DNA from 3 places in the Terribacillus sp. JSM ZJ617 genome. Region 3 is predicted to be linked to each of the others. Evidence: riboswitches for the same ligand, from Rfam matches in the RefSeq annotation. Region 3 holds a riboswitch; each other region holds the start of a gene.
The links. A riboswitch is a leader RNA that binds a small molecule or an ion and turns the genes downstream of it on or off. The one in region 3 is predicted to bind thiamine pyrophosphate.
Positions count from the first base shown of each region.

Region 1 (8,061 bases), on a different contig from region 3:
GTAACGCCACGTTCTGTAAAATCCGGGTCATACAAACTAAAAACGTTCTGCATTTACAGGTAGAGGACAATGGCGGCTATAATAATACGCTCGCAGAAGAAGGAAACGGCTTGGCTGGAATTAGAAAACGTGTCAGCTTAATGAAGGGGGAAGCCCATTTTCATGAGCGGCCAAATGGCGGCTTGCACATGATAGTAAAAGTTCCTATGCAAACCGAAGGAGGAAACAGTAATGATTCGTATGCTATTGGCGGATGACCAGAATATGCTTCGAGGTGCCATGGCTGCGATGCTCGATTTAGAGGATGATTTCGTTGTCACTAATCAAGCTGCCAATGGTGAGGAAGTCTTGCAAGCACTTGAAACGCAAACTTTCGATTTATTAATCCTCGATATTGAAATGCCAAAATTTAATGGCTTGGAAGTGGTCAAACAATTGCGGCAAAACAGTCGCATAGAGAAGGTTTTGATGCTGACGACCTTTTCTACGGCTGCTTATGTAAAGGAAGCTATGAAGCTGAAGGTTGAGGGGTATTTGCTGAAAGATACACCTAGTGATCAGCTTGCACATGCTGTAAGAGATATTGTGTATCATGGACGCGCGGTAATTAGTCCAGAGATAACTTATCAATTCGTACAAGGCATCGATAACCCATTAAGTGAACGTGAAAAGGAAATTCTCCACCTTGCTGAAAAAGGGTTCTCCACAAAGCAAATTGCAGCGGAACTATTTTTATCACCAGGAACTGTCCGGAACTATTTCTCGGAACTACTGGATAAACTTGGAGCGCAAAATCGATCCCAAGCAGTCTATATAGCGAAAGAAAAGGAATACATATAAAAAACACAGTTCCTTGGAGTGAAGGAACTGTGTTTTTTGGATTAATCACGCGCATCCAACATAGATTGCAGTTTTTTGGAGACTGCTAGCAGGATGATACCTACTACAATCGCTGCTGCACCGATTACACTGAATATCTCCACATAACCAAGTGATTCTGTCAATGCAGCAAGCTGTCCAGCGATAAGGCTGGCAATACCAGTTGCGGCCATCCAGACACCCATCAATAGAGAAGCGATTTTCACCGGTGCTACTCGACTTACCATCGATAGCCCAACGGGTGACAGACATAGTTCGCCTAACGTATGGAACAGATAAGTGAAGACGATGAATAGAATATTAGCTCTGTGAACGATATTCCCTTCGTCACTACCTGTATAAAGCACTGCTGGTACTAAAATCATAAACCCTAATCCCAATAGAATCATACCCATGGACATTTTTGTCGTTGTACGGAAATCTCCGCGTTTTGATTTACTTAATTTCAACCAGATTGCAGAAACGATTGGTGCAAGGATGACAATGAACAATGGGTTCACAGATTGGAACCAGGATACAGGTATCGTATAACCGCCAATACTTCGATCAATAAAATCTCTCGTATATAGTGTTAAGGAAGTACCAGCTTGTTCAAAGCCAGCCCAGAAGAAGATGATGAATACAGCTAGAATCAGTACTGCACCTGTCCGCTTCTTATCAGCAGCTGTCATTTTTGCAGGAACGCTTCCCGCAGCTATATTAGTACGCGCAGGTTTTGTGCCAATATCACCTAAATAACGCTTACCTAACAAGCTAAAGATCAACTGACCGATAACCATACCAATAGAAGATGCCAAGAATGCCCATTTGAAGCCAAAGTGTTCAATTCCAGCAGCATCAGTTGTGTGGAATAGATCCTCAGCAAGGAATCCTGCAATTAGAGGAGAGAAGAATGCACCGATGTTGATACCCATGTAGAAGATGGTAAATGCAGCATCTTTACGTTTATCCATCGGATGATACAACTCACCAACATGTGTTGAGATATTCGGTTTGAAAAAGCCGTTACCAATTATTAGGAACAACATACCGATATATAATCCCCACTGATTGTTGAATAGGAATATTGTGAAATCTCCGATCGCCATTGTTACGCCACCAATAGTGATAGCGGTACGTAGGCCGATATACTTGTCAGTCAAGTAACCGCCAATAATTGGCGTAAAGTATATAATTCCTGTGTACAAACCATAAATTAATGCAGCTTGCTGCGTATTCATGCCCAATCCGCCGCTAATTGCTGCAGCAGTTAAATAAAGCATTAAAACTGCACGCATACCATAGTAGCTATATCTTTCCCACATTTCGGTGAAGAAGAGAAGATACAATCCCTTTGGATGCTTCTTCCCTTGTGGGATTGTAGCTGGTGTATCCATTTTAAATCCTCCCTTTTTAAAGAACATTGTCCATTATACGTCATAGTTTTTCTCGAATTCAAACAATTTCGTTAGATGAAGTAAAAGTAATAAAATTGCTAAAATTAGCACTTGGGTAATATTTCACTTATAGGAAATATTATTAATTATTGCTAACGCTGTCATTTTTCTATATAATAGATGGACAACAGAAAACAAAACGGTACAAAAAAGCCTGCAGGGGGAGCCATTTCGGCTGAGATGGACGTATGTCCAGACCCTTCGAACCTGTGAGTTAGCACTCGCGTAGGGATGTAGCTTCTTTGATGGGGAAACAATGCACATTGGGCCATCGGAAGAATCCCACTGCAGCATTGTTTTTTTGTTGCATTCTTTATTAGGGGAGAAAAATATGCAATCAAGAAGCAGGGTTTTATTTTTAGTAGAGGTGGCGATATTCGCCGCACTTGCATTCGTATTGGATTTATTTTCATTTAAAGCATGGGCGCAGGGAGGGAGTATCTCCTTGCAGATGGTCCCAATTTTCTTAATGGCGTTTCGGTGGGGATGGAAAGGCGGACTTACAACAGGATTAGTAGTCGGACTGCTGCAATTAGTTACCGGTCCTTATATAATACATGTTGTCCAGGGTTTTATGGATTATCCTCTAGCCTTCACTTTAGTTGGGCTGGCTGCTGTCACAGCTGGATCCGCTCGTAAGGCTGCAAAAGAAAATAACCGCACAAAGCTTGTAGGAATGTTGATCATCGGAACATTGATTGGCAGTATAGGTCGATTTGCAGCACATTTTGTAGGTGGAATGGTCTTCTTCGGATCTGCAGCTGCACCAGGACAAACTGTTTGGGCTTACTCGCTCATATACAATGGCTCTTACCTGCTGCCAAGCTTTGTAGCCAGCATTATAGTTATTCTCATTCTCGTTTTGGCTCAGCCAAAACTTATCTTACCGAAAAAATAAGAAAAGGCGCTGTCTCATGACAGTGCCTTTTCATTTAGATAAGCAAGCCTTCGACGTTATCTGTTCCAGTTACAATCAAAAAGATTTTACCTTCATCAAGATCCTCTTCAAAATCCTCGGCTTCTTCTTGGGAAAAACCGATTTCTTTCAATTTTGCACGAAGTTCATCGCCTTGTTTACTGAACATGCTACCAACAGCACTTTTAGCACCCATCTCGGATAACCCAATCGTATTGGCATCCACTTTACTGGATACACGTTTTGTTCTGTCATCATCATGTGACAATACATAGATGTTATCTTTGTTTACGCCTTTTGTGCTTAAAAGTTGAATGTCTTCTTGCAGCTTTTCATCGTTCGTGTACTCTTTTAAATATGGTTTCAAGTTGAATTCTCCTTTTTTAGCTAATTTGATGTACTAAATGTCTACCCGCTGGCTAGAAAATAAAACCAACAATATTAATTACAAACAATCAATATAGTATGTCTATTATCTGAAATTCGGCTTACAGACGCTGTATGTTGTGATAAACTAAAGAGAAAATCGAAGTTTCCAGTCCTGGTGAGGAGGAAACAATATGGCAGATATCATTGATTTGGACCAGTTTAAGACTAAAAGATGCTTATGTCAGGTTGCCAAAATGAAAGGTATCGAATACGAAATATACTTGACTGTCGTTAAATATGTGGACAAGCATACAGAGAAGCTACTTCCTGAGTATGCTTTTAAAACGACAGATTCCGATCTGTATAAGATATTCAATGGGAATCGCAAACTTTTTTTGAAAAGTTATCATGACTTGCTGCGTTATTGGGAGATCCCGCTGATTGATGCAGAAAATCCTGCTAATATGGAATTTGAACGTTTTCCTAAAATAGGGGATCTATGTGCTTTTATTGACCGAAAAGTTCAAACAGATAAATATACGTGTTGAAAGGACAGCTGGATGTATCAGCTGTCCTTTTTGAATGAAGGATAGAAAATGTTAATCCGTGAGAGCATAGGGGAGATACGTTTAGCTTTGTATTGGAAGGGCAATACAGAACTAATTGATTCAAAAGGAGAGAGTCATATGGTGAATAAGACAACAGAAGTTTCCGCAGCAGAAGTGCTAGAGCTATTGGAAATTGAGGGCGGAGAAAAAGTGATAGTTTTCGGTGCTGGTAATGGTAATTTGGTTATTCCTATTGCTCATAAAACAAAGGATCGCGTTACAGCTCTTGAGAAAGATGAAAATTTATTGGAAGAGTTAGCACTTCGTGCAGAAGAAGAGACACTAACGAATATCGACCGGATGCCGAGTGGATTAGACAGGCTTCTTAATTTCCCCGACGCTTCCTTTCAACGTGGACTTGCAGCATTCGTGCTGGATAGCTTAGATGAACCAGAGCAGGCAGCGGCGGAAATGTACAGAGTGACTATTGAAAAAGGTATCATGATAGCGCTCGGCTACAGTAGAGATCACAGCGCAGATCTGCTTGCAGACAAATTGAAGAAGGCAGGGTTTGAAGTATCTAAAGGGGACTTAAATGAAGAAGTATATTATGTGAAAGCTTATAAAGCATGAGAAAACCGCCAAATGTGGCGGTTTTCTATTTGTTATTGAAGCATGCTTGGGATATCGCTCTCTGCAGTCGGATAAGCCCAAAGCAAGGATTGCAGCATTTGTACAGGTGCTTCCATTTCAATTGCCAAAGTGAAAACATTAATCAAGTGTTGAGCATGGGCAGCATATATATGTGCACCGACGATAACCTGTTTTTCCTTGTCCAAAATGATCTTGCTGAATCCTTCCTCCAGCCTCGTTATCTTGTTTGTAAAGAAAGAGCTCAAATCTTGTTTGATGACAGTATATTTGTCCTGAGCTTTTGCCGCCTCGTCAGCTGAAATGCCAACTGAAGCAATTCCGGGTATCGTATAAACAATGGAAGGTTGAACATGATTGAATTCATCTTGTTGTTTCCCTTCCAGCATGTGATGAATAACACGGCTACCAGCTTCTGAAGCCAACGGTGTAAGCGGCAGCTTACCATCATCTGCACAATCACCTGCAGCGTAAATATGCGGTGCAGATATACTCTGCTGATTTTTATCCACTTTGATTCCTTTCTTGCTATAGGAAATGGAAGTCTGATCTAATCCCATTTCTAGCACATTCGGTGTTCGGCCAGCGCCGTGAATTACAATATCAGCAGATATCTTTTTCGTTTGGTTTCCGGAACGCACGGAAACGATGAATTTGTTTCCTTGTTTTTCAACAGATTCCAGTTCGGTATTGGTCCTGATATCGATACCGAGCTTTTTGCTGTAATCGACCAAATGGTTGACGACATCTTCGTCGAATCCTTTCAATGGACGTTCCCCGCGTTGAATGAGTGTTACTTTTCTATTGAAGCGCGCAGCAATATGTGCGAATTCAAAACTGATATATCCTCCACCGATCAGCACCAATTCCTGGGGAAGCTCATGAAGTTCGAAAAAAGCATCGCTTGAAACCAGATGTTCAAATCCATCTACGGGAAGTCTGGCAGGGGAAGCTCCCGAAGCAATTAGAATATAAGAAGCCTGCAGTTTCTCTCCGTTGACCTGTACAGTATGGTCATCGATGAATTGTGCGTGTCCTTGGTACACCTCAATGCCGTCATTTTTGAATTCCTCGACTGTCATTTTAGGAATAGGTTCCGTGAACGTCTCCTTGTGTTCGCGAAGCTTGCTCCAATCGAGCTGTGCATTTCCAGTCAAACCATAATTCTTCATCCGATCAAAAGCATCCTGGATTCTGACAGTTTCTATCAGCACTTTCTTCGGATCACATCCCCATTGAGGACATGTACCGCCAAATGGCTTATCATCAATAACGGCCACAGTCCAGCCCTTTTTTCGGGCTGCTGAAGCCGTGCTGTGGCCACTAACGCCAGATCCTATTACAATCAAATCCAGTTTATGCATAGTATCATCCTTCCTGGCAATATCCTAATTCTGTACCCTGGCCCTACGTATAGAAAACATCCGTTGCAGACAATACATACGGATTGGAAAAGTTCTGATAAGATAGAGAAAAAGACATAATTGGACATGTTAAAAGGAGAGGTATCTGTGAAAACATTCAAACTGGTAGAGCTTACTCTATATACGACAGAACAAGGAAATTTAAAAGAAAAAGAAATGAAACTGTCCGAAGGTTTAATCATCAATAAGGAAGAGGATAACGAATGGGTGCTGGAAGCGGTACTGGGGAAAAATGATTTAAAAAGCGTACAAGTATTGTCTGAAAACCGTAAAGTACTGCTTGCCCAGGTCCGAATTACGAAACCAGAAAACCGTCCAGCTATGTTCCTTGTCCAAGTACAGGAAGTGAATGATTTAGGTGAAGAAGGAAATGTAATCATGAAGGGCACGCTTGCGAGGGAAGAAAAAATGGAACTGCTCGCTTCTATTAAAAGAATGAGGGAAGAAGGAATGGAAGAGGAAGAGATATTGACAAGCGGAGCCGGTTCGATAGAGTAAGCGCGCTTGAAAATGCGAGCTATTCTCTATCATGCCTGCTATAATAGAATACATTTGAAACGTGCATTTAAAGGAGTTCTTGTATGCGTACCTATGACCCGCGTTGGCGATGGCTGAATAACATTTCGCCAACCAGATTGATCATCTTATTTTATTTAGCGGCAGTAGTGATTTCTACCTGCTTACTGGCTTTGCCGGTGGCTCATAAACAAGGAGCAAATATTTCCTTCATTGACATAGTATTTACGGCTGTCAGCGCAATCAGCGTGACCGGACTTGCTTCTGTTCCGATACATGAATATTTCAACACCACAGGCATCATTTTGATTGCCTTCACGATGCAGCTGGGCGGAATTGGCGTCATGACACTAGGAACATTTGTATGGCTGCTGTTCGGTAAGAAAATCGGTTTCAAGGAACGGAGACTGATCATGGTTGATCAGAATCAGGTATCGTTTCGTGGAGCGGTTAATCTTATGAGGCAAATTCTAGTTGTTGTCCTGACAATAGAATTGATTGGATTCCTAGTTTTAGGTACGTATTATCTGCAATATTTCCCAACGGCAGGTGAAGCTTATTTTCAAGGGCTTTTTGCTTCAATAAGCGCTACGACAAACGGAGGCTTCGATATAACCGGACAGTCACTCATTCCGTTTCGGCATGATTACTTTGTGCAGTTCGTACATATGCTGCTTATCGTCCTGGGTGCAATCGGTTTTCCAGTCCTGATCGAGGTGAAGCAGTATATGTTTGCTTCGAAGGATGAACGCGCTTTTATCCGGTTTTCCTTGTTCGCGAAGCTGACAACAATCACTTTCATGGTACTTATTTTTGCTGGTGCAATCATTATTGCATTGCTTGATTCCAGGAACTTCTTCGTGGGGAAATCCTGGCATGAAGTATTGTTTTACTCGCTTTTCCAATCGGTGACCACACGAAGCGGAGGGCTTGCAACAATGGATATCGCGCAGCTGACTGAACAGAATCAGCTGTTCATGTCTGCACTAATGTTTGTCGGGGCTTCCCCAAGCAGCGCAGGAGGAGGTATCCGCACTACCACTTTGGCATTAGTGGTCATTGCGCTTTACCACTTTGCCAGAGGGAACAAACAAATTACGGTCCTCCGGCGGGAGATTCACCCGGAGGATTTATACAAAGCAATCAACGTGACTATCTTCGGAATGATTTTAGTATTCACCTCAGCTGTAATACTTGCCTCCATAGAGCCGTTTTCGCTTACTGAGGTGCTATTTGAAGTATGTAGTGCATTCGGAACGGTCGGCTTGAGTCTCGGTATAACACCGGAGTTGAGTGATGCAAGTAAAATTGTTTTGATGCTG
Region 1 covers NZ_JBISEQ010000002.1:5,191-13,251, forward strand. Annotated here, with positions in the region: gene ACH6C1_RS06250 (sensor histidine kinase) at 1-257, shown strand, start outside; gene ACH6C1_RS06255 (response regulator transcription factor) at 232-840, shown strand; gene ACH6C1_RS06260 (peptide MFS transporter) at 882-2,255, opposite strand; TPP riboswitch at 2,465-2,564, shown strand; gene thiT (energy-coupled thiamine transporter ThiT) at 2,647-3,213, shown strand; gene ACH6C1_RS06270 (YflT domain-containing protein) at 3,248-3,598, opposite strand; gene ACH6C1_RS06275 (hypothetical protein) at 3,792-4,148, shown strand; gene ACH6C1_RS06280 (class I SAM-dependent methyltransferase) at 4,287-4,781, shown strand; gene ACH6C1_RS06285 (dihydrolipoyl dehydrogenase family protein) at 4,814-6,163, opposite strand; gene ACH6C1_RS06290 (YwpF family protein) at 6,311-6,721, shown strand; gene ACH6C1_RS06295 (TrkH family potassium uptake protein) at 6,805-8,061, shown strand, end outside.
Region 1: another riboswitch for thiamine pyrophosphate. It lies ahead of thiT (energy-coupled thiamine transporter ThiT); the one in region 3 lies ahead of tenA (thiaminase II).

Region 2 (8,061 bases), 200 kb from region 3:
CGTTCTTGTGGCTTTCGGGATAAGTCTCCTGTCTGCTTAGTGCCAGCACAGCTTCATCATGATTTCCGGTAATGATTGATATGTCATCTCTGCCAAATAAAAGCTCCAGTACACGATCAGTTTCATAACCGATCGCCAGCATATCACCGAGGCAGTATATGTGCTCGACATCTCCACGCTTGTCTATATCTCCTAGCACAGCCTGCAGTGCAGCAAGGTTTCCATGTATATCTGTCAGGACAGCAATGCGCATAACAATCAGCCCCATTCATACTTTTTATATCCTTCATATATTTCCAATTATGGTAACATGGTTTGTGAGTGGAGAATAGGGGTCGATTGCATGAGTGTGAAAGGAATGATTGTTGGAGCTGCATTCAGTATCACAGCTGCTGTACTTTGTACTTTTATTTTTGCGATTGTTGTCAGTACCTCTTTTCTAATGGCTGCACCCTCGATAATGTATATCGGGGTATTTCTTCAGGTCGTTGTGCCCTTTCTGATGGTTTTCAGTATTGCTGGAGCACAATTCAAAAGAATTGAACGAGTCAGTGAAGGGGTTAAATGGGCTATCAGCAGCATCATGGCTTTTATTGTGGTCGCCTATGCCGGTACGATTGGTTCCCTGACGACTCATATGGTCGTTTGGGGAAATAAACTGGAAAACTTAGCGGTCGGCGATATTATTGTGTGGGGTTTCATCTACGGGTTTCTGTTGCTGCCATTGGCGGCACCGGTCGGCCGATGGCTGATCCTTTTATTAGTAGACTGCTGTAAGTTTTTCGAAGATTCTAAAGAGAGAGGTGTTTGAAGTATGAGCGGATTAGAGAATAAATTGGAAAAGGTAGCAAAAGAAATAGATTTCTCTGGTGTGGCATACGTAGAAGAAAATCAAGAAAGCTTTTTCTTCCAAAATGGCTATGCCAATAAGCAAGACAAGCTAGCATTTGATAAGCAAACAAGGTTTGGAATAGCTTCTGGAGCAAAGATCTTCACAGCTGTGGCGATTGCGAAACTAGTGGAGCAAGGACGACTGGATTTCCAGACCAAGTTAATAGATTGTCTCCCGGTAGCATTTCCACATTTTCATAAGGACGTAACAATACACCAGCTGCTTACGCATACGTCTGGCATACCCGATTATTTCGATGAAGAAGAAATGGATGACTTTGAGGAGCTGTGGCAAACGCTGCCGATGTACCGAGTAAGATCGGGTGCGGATTTTCTGCCATTGTTCGAAGATAAGAAGATGATGTTTTTACCTGGTGAACGGTTCCATTATAACAATGCTGCTTTCATCGTGTTGGGATTAGTGGTGGAAGAAATTGCTAAAGAACCATTTACTGTTTTTGTCCAAACGCATATCTTTGAACCCGCTGGAATGACAGAGGCCGGATATTTTACATTTGATAAACTGCCAGGGAATACAGCAATTGGTTATATCAAGGAAGACGATGAGTATCGTTCCAATATTTATGCGTTACCAGTAAGGGGCGGCGCAGATGGCGGGGTGTATGTGAGTGTTACTGATATGGTGCATTTCTGGGATGCACTGACTCAGTATAAACTCCTGAACGAAGAACTTACCGGGGTGTTGCTGAAGCCGCATGTCCAGGTTGATGAGGAAACATCATACGGATATGGGATATGGATAAAAAAAGTGGAGGAAAAAATCAATAAGTATTATGTTGTCGGCTTTGATCCGGGCGTGAGTTTCCATTCTGCTTATTATCCAGAGACAGGAAGAAAGATAGTGGTACCTTCAAACCACGGAGCTGGCCCGTATTACATTGTTCAAGCAATCGAAGAATCGGAGGAAAGAAGCAAATGACTCAGGACTTGACCATCGATTTAGGTGAACAGATGCTGAATTGCCGGACGGCAGGCATTATTGTAAAAGATAGTCATGTGCTGCTGCATAGAAACAAGAAAGATCCGTTCTGGACACTAATTGGCGGACGTATTCAGTTAGGAGAAGATTCAGGACAGGCTGTGGAAAGGGAATTCGAGGAGGAACTTGGCATTCGCGCCAAGGTCGAGAGACTGTTATGGTCAGTGGAGAATTTCTTTAACTATCGAGAGAGCCTCTATCATGAATACAGCTTTATTTATTTGATACAGGATGTTGAAAATAGGCTTTACGGAACGGATGAAGTCATATCTCCTGAAGGAGGGGAGTTTCATTATGAATGGATTCCCCTGGAAAGAATCGCAGAAATGCCGTTAAGGCCAGCATTTTTGCAAGAGAAACTGGAGCGGATACCTTCCATACCGGAGCATATCATTCATAAGGAAGTATAAAAAACGCACCTGAACGGTGCGTTTTTAATTTAGGCTTTTAACCAAGCATTGGCCAGTAGCAAGGCGCCCTTGGCAGCCTCTGTATGTGCTAGGTCATTCAGCATGACAAAGTCGTGGATAATACCCTGGAAACGGACAGCCGTAACATCTACACCAGCTTTCTGAAGCTTCCGAGCGTATGCTTCGCCTTCGTCGCGGAGTACATCTGCTTCCGCTGTAATAATAAGTGCTTTTGGCAGGTCTTTTAGGTCTTCGATAGTTGCTCGAAGTGGGGAAGCTGTAATCTCATTGCGTTGCTGTTCATCAGTCGTATATTGATTCCAGAACCATTGCATACCATCGCGGCGCAAGAAGTAACCTTCAGCAAACTGATGATATGATTCTGTGTCGAAATTGGCATCCGTGACAGGATAGAAGAGCAGCTGTTTACTGATTTTAGGTCCTTTTCTTTCCTTGGCCATTAATGTTATAGCAGCTGTCATATTACCCCCGACACTATCTCCTGCTGCAGTAATATTTGTGGTATCCATCCCGTATTCGGTACCTTTTTCAGCTATCCATTCCAGAGCAGCGTATATTTCTTCAATCGCTACAGGGTATCTTGCTTCCGGTGATAGACTGTAGTTTGGGAAAACAACAATAGATTCAGAGCCGACTGCAAGTGTACGAATTAAACGGTCGTGTGTATGTGCATTTCCAAATACCCAGCCAGCGCCGTGAGAGTATAGGATGACTGGCAGTTTCCGATTGATTTGCTTCGGTTTTACGATACGAATAGAAACCTCACCAGATGGGCCGCCAGAAATTGTAATATCTTTTATCTCCGCCTCTGGTTTATCAATTTCACCAGACTGAACATCATCGACTGCTTTTCGGCCATCCTTTGGTCCAAGATCAAATAAGTACGGCGGATTCGCTGTTGCCTCGATGAATTTTTGTGCTTCCGTTTCTAGTACAGGTTTAATTTTTGTCATAGCAGATTCTCCATTCATATATATTTTGTGAAATAATATTGTGCAAAATATAAAAGGGGAAAAGAAAGTCGGATAATCATTTATCCAACATCCTATCTTTTCTGTAAATTCGTTGTGAGTTTCTTCACTAATCTATTCAGCTCATCCATTTCTTCAGAAGACATGCCACTGGAAGATACGAGTGCAAGGGGGATACATGTTGCTTCTTGTTTCAATGCCTCACCTTGATTGGTCAGGGTGACATAGACAACTCGCTCGTCCTCTTTGGAACGCTGTCGGTGAATAAGCTGCTTCGCTTCCATCCGTTTTAGCAGAGGTGTCAGCGTACCAGTATCCAGATCCAGCTTCTCTCCAAGCTGTTTGATTGTCTGTTTCTCCATTTCCCATAATGCCTGCAAGACGAGATATTGCGGGTATGTAATATCCAGCTTTTTCAGCAGCGGCTGGTACATCCTGAGAATTGCACGTGAGCTAGCGTATAAGGAAAAGCAAAGATGATCTTCTAGGTAGTAATCCTTTTCCAAGATTAAGTGTCCCTCCAATCAATTTTCCAAAATTATATTTTGCACAATATAAATATAAGGGAACTGAATTTGAATGTCAAATGAAAAAGTGAAAATTATTTGAAGAGTTATCTCTTGCGATATCTATGATAGAGGTGTAAGCTCTTACATATGGAGTAGGTAAATTAACCTATTTACACATATTGAAGGGAGCTTTGCTTATGTATGGGCAGAAAGTAGCGGTCATCACAGGAGGCGGCAGCGGTCTTGGACAAGCTGCAGCATTGCGACTAGCAGAAGAAGGTATCGCAATCAGCATCGTTGACGTGTCTGAGGCAGCCGGTAAAGAGACGGTTCGCTTAATAGAAGAAAAAGGGTCAAAAGCTATTTTCGTCAAAGCGGATGTAAGCAAGGCAGAAGAAGTAAAACATTATGTAGATAAAACGGTAGAGGCATTTGGAACTATCGACATGTTCTATAATAATGCTGGTATTTCTGGTCCTGGTGTAAAATTCGTGGATAATACGATTGAGCAGATCGATATGGTATTAGGAATTAATCTAAACGGCGCCCTTTACGGGTTGAAATATGTATTGGAAGTTATGCTTGCTAATGGCGGCGGGCGAATTGTCAACACGTCATCCACAGCAGGTGTCGTGGGACAAGCCACAGTTGGTACATATTCAGCTACGAAGCATGCAATGGTTGGGATTACGAAGACGTTGGCTGCTGAGTATGCCGAGCAAGGCATTGTGGTAAATGCAATTGCTCCAGGTACGACAGAAACGCCAATGGTTCGAGAATATAAAGAGAAGAATCCAGCTGCATTCAAGAATGCGACAGAACCGATTCCTCAGAAGCGTCTTGGCCAGCCGGAGGAAGTGGCAGAGCTTGTCGCGTTCCTATTGACTGGTAAAGCACCATATATAAATGGTGTAGTAGTGCCGATTGATGGCGGATTTACTGCAATTTGACAGAATCAGAAAAGGAGAGATTTTCATGAAACGTTTTGAAGATAAAGTAGTATTGATTACAGGTGGGGGTTCTGGATTAGGACGCGCAGCAGCTTTGCAAGTAGCAAAAGAAGGTGCAAAGCTTTCTCTTGTTGATTTAAGTGAAAAAGGTATGGAAAAAACGAAGCAGGAAATATTGGCTGCAGCACCAGAGGCAGAGGTTCTTACGATTGTGGCAAACTGTGCAAATGAGCCGGAAGTTGAGGCGTATGTAAAACAAACAATTGATCAATTTGGTAAGATCGATAGTTTCTTTAACAACGCTGGTGTGGAAGGAACGCAAAATCTGACAGAAGAGTATCCTGTAGACGAATTCGACCGCGTTGTGAACATCAACTTGAATGGCGTATTCTACGGCATGCGCCACGTATTGAAAGTAATGAAGGAGCAGGGCTATGGTTCTGTAGTAAATACAGCTTCTGTAGGTGGTATCCGCGGAATCGGCAACCAGTCCGGTTATGCAGCAAGTAAGCATGGTGTAGTAGGTCTTACGAAAAACTCCGGTATCGAATACGGACAATTCGGTGTGAGCATCAAAGCCATTGCTCCAGGTGCCATCATGACGCCAATGGTTGAAGGATCCCTTCGTCAGCTTGGCGGAGATAACTGGGAAGAAGCGGGCAAGGAATTCGTCAGCGTCAACCCAATGAAACGCTTTGGTAAGCCGGAGGAAGTCGGTTATCTTGTTGCATTCCTTCTTTCCGATCAAGCAAACTTCATCAATGCTACTGTTGTACCAATTGATGGCGGACAATCTTATAAGTACTGAGTCAGGCGCTGAAAAGACCATCTGTATAAAACCAGATGGCCTTTTCTTTTTTGTAATCAGAATCTTGCATAAAATGCTATTTATGTTACGATGTGGGTAAGTTCAATAAGTTTTCACACTAGGGGATCCCTTCATAAGGGCTGAGATGAAGAGTAGTGACTCTTTAAACCCTCAAAACCTGAACAGGTTCGGACCTGCGTAGGAAAGTGTAGACACTCGGGTTTACATGCTCTTTTGTATGTATCCATTCGCAAGTTTCACACCACTTTCCTTTGGGGAGTGGTGTTTTTTGTATGTCCGGCCTGTTCGTATCCAGGAGGTGATGGCAATCAAATTGATGGCAGTAACTGATGATGCATATGAAGCAGCAGATTTAATACGTATCTTGATGGAGATACACCCTTATGTCGATCATGTGCAGATCAGGGAGAAACGTAAGCCTGCTGGTAAAGTGTATCAGCTTTGTAAGGAGCTATTGGACGAAGGGCTGCCAGCGCATAAGCTTTGGCTTAATGACCGAATGGATATAGCTTTGCTGCTTGGCTTGAAGCAAGTGCATATACCAGGTCATGGCCTTCCACTGGAAGAATTGAAAAAGCTGTATCCTGATTTGCGGATTGGTGCGCCTGTCCATTCGTTTGAAGAAGCAGTACAGGCGGAGTCTGTCGGGGCGGCATACGCGCTGTATGGGCATTGTTTTCCGACAGCCAGTAAGAAGGGGAAATCACCGCAGCCATTAGCCAATTTAAGGTATATCCGTCAGAATACCCACATTCCGTTATACGCAATAGGAGGAATTGAAGTGGAGCGATTGGCTTCATTGAAAGCGTTTGAATTAGAAGGGGTTGCTGTTATGAGTAGTATCTTTTCTGCTGCAAACCCGCTTGATGCCGTGAAGAAATTAAGGGAGGAGTGTCTGCGTCTTGAAGAGATCCACTGAAGTAGCAATTGTTGGAGGAGGTATCATCGGCAGTGCAATCGCTTATTATTTAGCGAAAGCAGGCCATCAAGTCGATTTGCTGGAAGCAGGCCAAGTCGGATCAGGCTCGACGCAAGCAGCAGCTGGTATGCTAGGTGCCCATTCAGAATATAAGGAATTCGGTGCTTCGCTTTATCCCTTTGCCCGTACTAGTCAAAGGCTCTATGAACAGGCAGAAGAGGATATTCGCTCTCTGACAGGGATAGACATGGAACGTCGCCCAGGTGGTTTATTACAGCTTGTTTTTACAGAAGAAGAAACAACGAACTCTCCGTTCTCTTCGTTGGAAGGAGTAACATGGCTGGATCGTGCAACTGTGTCAAAGAAAGTACCTGGTCTGTCAGAAGCAGTTTCTGGCGCTCTTCATATGGCAGAAGATGTGCATGTCACACCTGCAATTGCCTGCAGAGGATTCCATACAGCTGCCCGTATGCTAGGTGCCCGGATTAACGCTTATACCAGGGTCGATGAGATTGTGAAGGAATCTGCTCATTATCGGTTACGGACTTCCAAAGGAGAATGGCAAGCACATCGTGTGGTGATTGCCAGCGGAGTTTGGAGTAATGCTTTGCTCCAGCGTTCTGGGTTGGGGACGCCGATTTTTCCAGTGAAGGGTGAGTGCATTGCTGTTACGAATACTCAAACTCCTCTTACATGCAGTTTATTCCATGATCAGCATTATATTGTTCCGCGTAACAACAATGAGCTGATCATAGGTGCAACAAAGGTCAAGAATGATTGGAGCACCGAGCCCACGCTTGGCGGATTACAGACTATCATGGAGAAAGCGAGAAAGATGCTGCCAGTGGTTGATAAAATGCCGTTCCTCAGAAGCTGGGCAGGTCTCAGACCTCAGACATACGATGGCAAGCCGCTGATTGGTGAGCATCCAGAAATGAAGGGCTTGTATATCGCTGCTGGCCATCAGCGCAATGGCATTCTGCTTGCCCCAGCTACGGGCAAGATGATTTGTGATTTGATAAGCAGCAATGAAGTTCTGGAAGAATGGAAGGAAGCATTTCGTGTCGATAGATTGAACACTGGCGAGGAGGTATTGATGTGAATATTCAGCTGAATGGCAGGCGGCAGGAATTATCCGCTGATATCAAGACTATAGCTCAGCTGTTAGCATCACTTTCCCTGGAGAAAAGGATTGTGATTGTCGAACTGAACAAAGAGATCATTAATAAAGCTTCGTATGCAGAGCAGCCGATTAGAAATGGCGATAAAGTCGAGCTGATTCATTTTGTAGGAGGAGGATGAAGAATGTTACAGATTGCAGAGAAGACTTTTGCTTCCCGCTTATTATTGGGAACAGGCAAATACCCGTCATTTGAGGTGCAGGAAAAGGCAGTCGATATTTCGAAGGCAGAGATACTGACATTTGCTGTGAGGCGGATGGATATCTTTGAGCCATCCCAGCCAAATTTCCTGGAACAGCTGGATCTGGAAAAGTACTCTTTACTTCCGAATACAGCAGGGGCAAAGACAGCAGAAGAGGCTGTTCGTATTGCCAAACTGG
Region 2 covers NZ_JBISEQ010000004.1:286,434-294,494, reverse strand. Annotated here, with positions in the region: gene ACH6C1_RS15055 (metallophosphoesterase family protein) at 1-253, opposite strand, end outside; gene ACH6C1_RS15050 (hypothetical protein) at 344-811, shown strand; gene ACH6C1_RS15045 (serine hydrolase domain-containing protein) at 815-1,831, shown strand; gene ACH6C1_RS15040 (NUDIX hydrolase) at 1,828-2,301, shown strand; gene ACH6C1_RS15035 (alpha/beta hydrolase) at 2,331-3,275, opposite strand; gene ACH6C1_RS15030 (MarR family winged helix-turn-helix transcriptional regulator) at 3,368-3,799, opposite strand; gene ACH6C1_RS15025 (SDR family NAD(P)-dependent oxidoreductase) at 4,000-4,752, shown strand; gene ACH6C1_RS15020 (SDR family oxidoreductase) at 4,778-5,560, shown strand; TPP riboswitch at 5,671-5,782, shown strand; gene ACH6C1_RS15015 (thiamine phosphate synthase) at 5,883-6,500, shown strand; gene thiO (glycine oxidase ThiO) at 6,484-7,602, shown strand; gene thiS (sulfur carrier protein ThiS) at 7,599-7,802, shown strand; gene ACH6C1_RS15000 (thiazole synthase) at 7,806-8,061, shown strand, end outside.
Region 2: another riboswitch for thiamine pyrophosphate. It lies ahead of ACH6C1_RS15015 (thiamine phosphate synthase); the one in region 3 lies ahead of tenA (thiaminase II).

Region 3 (8,061 bases):
GAACGCCATGCTCTTGCTTGACCTTGTCTGTAGCCTGGGTGGAAAACACGCCGTCCTTCTGCTTTACGAGAACGCGGACTTCCTCATTCTTTGCCGTTTCATCAGGAGCAGCTGATGCTTGTAACGGCTGGAATACAGATAACCCTATCATTGCGACAGCAGCGACACTAACCAGTTTTCTTTTCATTCGATCACCTCGCTAGATTTTATAGTCACTGAAGTGGAGTCCGATCCTCTGTCCTTCTAGACTCTCAGAAACTATTACAGTAAATCTAGCATAGGCTAACTTGGAAATGTATTGGGAAAACAGTCGACAGCAGCGCACAAAAAAAGACATTATTCCAATTTCTATTTCCTTTTCGCTGCAGAATGTTTGCCTAGCGGAAACTTTCTGTGATCAAAGGTGGAATAATGCCGTTATATGAATCTATTAAAATTGCAAACTAGTCATTATGGCAGTGTACAAAAGTGCCGAAGCAGCGAATGCGGCCGCCAATGCGAAGCTTGCTGCAGCTCTTTTTTTGAAAAGATAGACGATACTAGTCAAAAATAGGCCAAATCCGATGCAGCAAATAATCCCAAATACACTCCAATGCCAGGTTGCGACACTTTCAGCTGTCACACTAGGAAAAATGCCGCCAAATATCGGAGCAGCACCCTCATTGCTTAAGGTCGCTGGAATATCGGCGGGTGTAGCAGAAGTGCCAAGTATCGCTGTGCAAATGAATACAATCGCCAGCAGGATTGCTTCGGCTCGGATCCAATTAAGCGGACGAAATGCAGGATCACGGTGAGCTTTACGTGCAAGAATGCCATTAATGACAGCAAATACAAGTACTGGAATGAATACGATATGTTTCAAGAACAGCATTTGTCCATACGTCAGCATCAACGCATTTCCGTAGTTTCGAATATCCATTGCGAACAGCATGACGGTTATGCCGCTAGCCATTACCAGCATTACCAGCAAAATGGCGAAAGGCGTAAACCATTTCAGGAAACTTTCCCAACTGAATTGTTCTGATGCATAAAAACATACATGAATCAGTATACCGACCCAAAAAACAGCAGCACCCAAATGGATGAAATGAGCAAAAGCACCGATCAACCCACCCTCTGTTGCTGTATGGCTGCCATAGGCACTAAGAAAAAGCATACCTAGGAACAGGATGAGCGTGAGAAGCGGAAATTTGTTGAAATAAATCAGCAGCCAGACAAAGATAGCCAGAACGAAAATACCGATCCAGACTCTTCCAGCTGTAAATTGGAATAATACTTGGCTCAATGCATGCCCATATCCATTCTGTGCACCTATCAGAGAAACGAGATTGATAACAGGACCGCTCGTGACTAGCGCAGCAGAAGCAGCAGCGGCTAATACGTCACTTCGCGGTGTCCGGATTGCTGCTTCTTCCTTGCGTACAAACCGGAAAACAAGATGACCAGCGAGAAAAGAAAAAGCGATATACGACAGTAATTCTAACAATGGAACGAGAATCACGGCGGATTAGTCCTTTTTACGATAAGTGAAGAACAAAACAGCGGCACAAAGTAAGACGATGATCACCAATCCCGTTATGATAAAACCTGAATCAGAATCTTCTTCATTCGATTTCTCTGCAGCTGTTTGCTCCTGTTCGTTCACTTGTGTATTTTGTTGACTTTGATCTTCCGATTCCTGTTCGCCACTTTCCCCATTGGAGGTCAGACCTTCTGCTGTAAAGGAAACTGTGTTACCGACTTCATGGCCATCAGTTGAAATCACCTTATAACTGAACTCATAATCCCCATCAGTCATTTCCTCTGCTAATGGGACGGTAACTGTCGTCCCATCGACGGCTGCAGAATCAGTGGCTAGTGCTTGTCCGTTGACTGTCACTATTGTCTCTACTACATCCTCCACATCCGAGTTGAATGTCAGAGTGAAGGCATCCTTACTCTCTGTCACTATATCGCCTTGTCCTGGATCCGAAGCCGTCAGTACTGCATGAGCGGACACAGTCTGCGGCAGCATATATAAGAACAATGCCAGCAAGACCAACATTGGCTTCTTCATATTTACCACTCCAATTTTCAAATGTCTCTTTCATCGTATAAGAGAATATAGATAGCGTATAGAACGAATTGTGACCAAATACTTACATTTTAATTCCACAAAATAAAAAAGATGCACTCACTTGTGCACCTTTTCCATCTTCAGCTCATTTACTGCCTGCTGGATATCAGCCGCTTTGGTTAGGACAGAAATGAAAGAGATACCATCCGCTCCGGCTTGCCGTACAGCCTCGGCGTTCTTCTGATTGATCCCCCCGATCGCGACCATCGGGAAGTCACCAATTTGTTTCCGAATCTCACGCAGTCCTGTCAGTCCAATCGGGAATTTGGCATCAATCTTCGTGCGAGTAGCGGCAATTGGCCCGACACCGATGTAGTGGGCTCCATCCTCAATTGCTTTTTTAGCTTCCTCGGCATTTTGAGCACTCACACCAATAATGAAATGCTCTGGGCAGCGCTCCTTTACTTGCTGCATCGCTTCGTCCGTTTGTCCGATATGCACGCCATCTGCACCAATCGCAATCGCAAGATCCACATCGTCATTAACAATGAAAGGAACGCTATGTGCCCGACACCTTGCCTGAAGTCGTTCAGCCAGCTGTCTCTTCTCCTGTCCAGTCCTAGCCCCTTCCCCTTTTTCACGTAACTGGAACATGGTAATTCCAGCTTCAAGCGCCTGTTCCAGTATGTCCTCCGGGTCCTTATCCTGGCAGTTTTGACTGCCCATGATGAAATATAGCTCCAATTCTTCTTTCATGTGTATTACTCCTTTTCCAATTAAGACATTCCACATCCCCATTATGTGTTGAACATGTTCCCATTCCTCAGGTCAAAAATCCCTTTCTCCTAAATTAGGAAAAAGTGTGGAAGATGGATAGCAATCCCAAAACTGCGTAAAGTAAGCCCAAGCTTTGAACAAGGAGATGATAAAATTGAAATGGATAAAAGCCGGGGCTGTAGTAATCGCTCTATGCTTCGGATTGGTCATATCCAATCCAGCTGCCGGTTTTGCGGCTGACAAAGCTGTCGCTGATGTACTGACAGAAGAGCAGAAGCAAGAAATAGCAGCTTTGCAAAAACAGGCATTAGAGCAGGAAAAACAAATCATTGAGAAGTACGTTGAATATGGTGTTTTCTCAGAAGAGAAAGCAGATCAAATCGAGAAGCATTTGGATCAAAGGTTTAAACAATTAGAGCAGGATGGTTTCATTCCGAAACCGCACAGGCATGGCCCTCATCCTCATCCAGAAAAGTGATATCCAACAATCAGCAGCCATGCGCTGCTGATTGTTCCTTTATGTTTTCACTTCGAATTGTTCCACCTTCTCCGAATCAATCACCTGATCTCCTAACAAATAAAGCTGATCAAGAAAAGCAACCTGAAAGCTGCCTGGAGCGTTTACTGTCATAGCCGCTTTCTCTGCTGCAATACCATAAAAGGCAAGAGCACCGATGCAAGCTTTCAGTACGTTGTCAGCTGCTCCTGCACATGCCGCTATAACGGCACCGAGCAAGCAGCCAGACCCTGTTATTTTACTTAGCATCTCATGCCCATTAGCTACACTATACGTATGGTTCCCATCTGAAAGGATATCTATTTTACCGGTTGCAATCACAATAGCATCCAATTCCCTGGCCAGCTGCTGCACAATTCTTGGTGAAATACCATCATCGGATCCATCTACACCTTTCACTTTGACAGATGTTCCGCCTAGGACGGATATTTCACCTGCATTACCGCGAATAACAGTGACATCCACCTCCGCCAATATGCGGCGGGCCGTTTCTGTTCTGTACGCTGTGGCACCTATTCCGACGGGATCGAAAATCACTGGTATTCCGAGCCTATTCGCTTCTTTTCCGGCTAGGATCATTGCTTCCACATCCGCTGCGGCAAGTGTGCCGATATTCAATAGCAGCGCCTGTGCATGCTGGACCATCTGCGCGGCTTCTTCCTTTGCTGATGCCATCACAGGAGAAGCTCCGAGTGCGATCAAACCATTCGCCGTAAAGTTAATGACAACCTGATTGGTAATGCAGTGAATCAATGGGTTTCTCTCCCGGACTTGCTTTATCACATCAGTATACTTCATTATGCTGTTCCTCCTGAACTGGCACACCTTGCAGACGGTACCCCCAATGATTTGTCGGACCATTCCCTTTTCCAAGCTGAAGCGAATACGAAATCGCATCTGTCACAAAATCCTTACCGATCCGAACTGCTTCTTGCAGAGATTTCCCTTTAGCCAGTTCTGCGGTTATCGCTGCAGAATACGTGCATCCCGTCCCGTGCGTGTGCTTCGTCTGTATACGTTCTGCTGTGTAGGCTGTGAAGCTATTTCCGTCATAGAGCCAGTCTGACGCAGATGCTCCTTCCATATGACCGCCTTTCATCAGGACAGCTTTAGCCCCATATTCCTGGACAATCATTTTCGCTGCGGTTTTTATGCTATTTTCATCTTCGATACGAATACCCGTGAGTTCCTCTGCTTCCGGTATATTCGGTGTAATCAGGGCAGCGAGTGGAACAAGATGTTTCTTCAATGCATCTCTGGAATCCTCTCCCATGAGTGCATGTCCGCTTTTAGCATACATGACAGGATCCATAACATAGGCAGTCTTTGATTTAATCAAAACGGCAGCGACGCAGCGCATCATCTCTTCTGATGCAATCATCCCCGTTTTTACAGCAGATGGGGTGATATCAGAGAAGATTGATTCCAGCTGCTGTTCAAGAAATTCTACTGGAACATGATGCACTGCCTGTACTCCTGTCGTATTTTGGGCAACGAGGGAGGTGACAACGCTCATTCCGTATACTTCAAGCTCCTGGAAAGTTTTCAAGTCAGCCTGGATTCCAGCCCCTCCCGAAGGGTCTGTTCCTGCAATTGTCAAAGCGCTCCTTATATCAGGCATGAATGGACGCCCCTTTCAATGGGATCATCCAGTCTTGCTGTGTGGCTGCCATCTCCCAAAAATTATACTCCAGCATACAGCTCTTAAGAAAAGCTTTCCGTGCACGTTCCTTTGCAGCCGTTCCCGCTGTCTCGGCCCACTTGTCCAGTCGCTTGCTAAGTTCTGACGTCACATCCGGCATACCGTCTTCCCTGCTGGCATAAAACTGAATCCACTCCTGGAATGGATTGGATTCGTCAGGTGCCTTTGTTTCGATAATATGTGCCGCCAGCGCTTGATACGTCCATGGGCAAGGAAGCAGTGCCGCCATCAGCTCCCCTATATCTCCTTGTACGGCACTGCTCATCATGTGTGAAATATAATGGTCAGCAGCAGGCGGTGGTGTCATCCGCTGCAGATCCTCGTATTGCACACCTGCTGCCTTGCAGAAGACGTTATGCGGATGAATCTCGCTGTGCAGGACAAAATGAATTTGGGACTGATAAAATTCCATCTCTTCTCGGGTTTCGCATTTACTGACTGCCAAACCGTAAATACGGGCAAATGCTGTCAAATACTCATAGTCAGCTTTCACATAATGGATCAATGCCTCACGCGGCACATATCCATTCGCAACTCCTTCTACGAAAGGATGTGCATAGATTGCTTCGAATACCGGGTTTGCTTCTTCTCTCAATTGTGCAGAAAACATGTTTTTCTCCTCCTATTGGAGAAAGCCCCGTCGGAAGGGTGAATGGCGCCGGCCATATAAAAAAGCCGCTCCAGAAGTATGGAGCGACTCGTATAGTCAAGTGTGCAGAAAATACACGAATCCGGCTCCACTTCCCTACGCTGGTGTTAACCAGATCAGGTTCAAAGGGATAAAGATCACTCTTATCTCAGCCAAATGGCACCCCTAGTGGACTTCCTCGAAATTCAATTGTCCTCTTAACTATCACATGCACAGATGCGATTGTCAACCGATGAATCAAGTGAAATATTCAATCCTGGATTGCGGGAACATTTTATAGATTGTGCTTCCTATGACATCCTTTATTTCTTCTTGCTCCTCATTTTGGTAGACGTATTTTCCGATACCATAGCGCCCCCATTTATATTTCCGTTTGCTTTCATCCAGCTCAAGCTTCGACATCGGATAATTTTTCTCGATAACGCGCTTTGCCGGCTTCGTGAATCGATGCTGGATCAATTCGAATGTCAGATTCTTTTTGGCATGTTCAGGCAGGGCTGCTTCCAGATGCTCGAGCATTTCCGGATAGCCCTTCTGCCAGCCGTCATGCAAATAAATCGGAGCGACGATGAATCCAAGCGGATAACCGGCCTCGGCTACTTTCACCGCAGCTTCGATTCGATCCTTCAAACGGGAAGTCCCTGGCTCAAAATATTTGATCACATAATCATCATTGATGCTGAAGCGGAATCGTGTTCGTCCTTGATGGTCAGCGTCCAGCAAATGATCCACATGGGCGAATTTCGTTACAAATCGCAGTTGTCCGTGCTTGGACCGACCGAAATATTCAATTGCATGTTTCAGCGTATGCGTCAGATGGTCGATACCAACGATATCTGACGTACAGGAAGCCTCAAACCGTGTTTCTTCCGGGGCTCTTTCCTGCATGTACTGCTCTGCCGCATCAAATATTTCATCCGTATTCACATACGTACGGATATAAGGTTTGGATCCCATCGTCGTTTGCAGGTAACAATAATGGCAATGCCCCATGCAGCCTGTCGCAAATGGGATAGCGTATTCTGCTGATGGTTTCGATGTATCGAATTTCAGTGTTTTCCGAACGCCGACGACAAGCGTTGATTTGGCAGTACGGTACTTCTGGAAATCATTATCACCAGGCAGGTTCCGAACCTGATTATGGGAAGTTGTCTCGCGTATTTCTACACCCATGTCCCTGAATTTATTCCGCAGCTTCACGCCGAGCGGATACTCTAATGCCCTAGGCTCTATATACACAAGCTGCGGTACAAATGGCTTAACCATAATAGCCTCCATCGGCTAAACCAAAAGCGGATACATATGCTTCTTCCGCCTCTCCGAGATCCTGATAAACCGCCACCTCATCATTGAGCGGATAATAGGTTTCATACACAAACAGAGCCAGTTCCCCTGGCTTTTCCGGGTTATGGACGACCGCAGCCTCTTGTATATTGGCTACTCCCTGTGCATGGGGGTTGCGGATAATTACATAGACGATTTCTCCTGCTTGAAAAGCATCCATTACATTGCCTCCTTTGTACATACTGCGACTAGTATGCACAATTCGGTTACAAACAATGTAAAAAAGTGAACCCTTTTCCAGGAAGTATCCGTCTACTTCTTAGAGGAGGGTTCATATGAAATGGATGATATATGTTTTTCTATTATTAATCTTATCCTTTATTGGTTACTATCTGCTAACCAATTAACTTACACACGGAAACGAGCAATAGCGGTTTGAAGCTCCTCTGCCATAAATGCAAGAGAACTGGATGATGCCGCAATTTCCTGCATGGCAGCCAGCTGCTGTTCTGTTGCAGCTGACACACTTTCGGTCGAAGCTGCTCCTTCTTCTGCGACCTCGTTCACATCCCCAAGTGACATATTGACTGAATCTGTACCAGCAATCATACCTTCCAGAGCAACTCTCACCTCTTTGAATTCATCCACCAAACCTGCTACCGCAGTTTCAATCTGAAGGAAAGAACCGCCCGCTTGATCGACAACTCGTGTACCAGCTTGTACTTCATCCGCTGCATGCTGCATCAGATCGATTGTTTTAGTCGTATCCTGGTGGATAAAGTCAACCAAAGCAGCAATTTGTCCTGCTGCTCCCTTCGTTTCCTCAGCTAACTTGCGCACCTCATCCGCGACTACCGCAAATCCCTTTCCATGCTCTCCAGCCTGTGCTGCCTCGATAGTGGCATTCAGCGCAAGAAGATTGGTCTGTGCGGAGATATCCGTGATAACGCTCGTAATATCACTGATTTCCCGAGATCGTTTGTTCAAACTGTCGATCGACGCAGAAAGCTCCTGCACATGGGAAGTGATAGTTTCCATCTGTTCATTCACATCCTTGATTGCATGTCCTCCCTGGA
Region 3 covers NZ_JBISEQ010000004.1:88,986-97,046, forward strand. Annotated here, with positions in the region: gene ACH6C1_RS13940 (S8 family peptidase) at 1-187, opposite strand, end outside; gene ACH6C1_RS13945 (copper resistance D family protein) at 431-1,501, opposite strand; gene ACH6C1_RS13950 (copper resistance CopC family protein) at 1,508-2,056, opposite strand; gene thiE (thiamine phosphate synthase) at 2,174-2,812, opposite strand; gene ACH6C1_RS13960 (YckD family protein) at 2,988-3,311, shown strand; gene thiM (hydroxyethylthiazole kinase) at 3,351-4,148, opposite strand; gene thiD (bifunctional hydroxymethylpyrimidine kinase/phosphomethylpyrimidine kinase) at 4,135-4,971, opposite strand; gene tenA (thiaminase II) at 4,964-5,662, opposite strand; TPP riboswitch at 5,778-5,878, opposite strand; gene splB (spore photoproduct lyase) at 5,939-6,967, opposite strand; gene ACH6C1_RS13985 (transcriptional regulator SplA domain-containing protein) at 6,960-7,205, opposite strand; gene ACH6C1_RS13990 (methyl-accepting chemotaxis protein) at 7,394-8,061, opposite strand, start outside.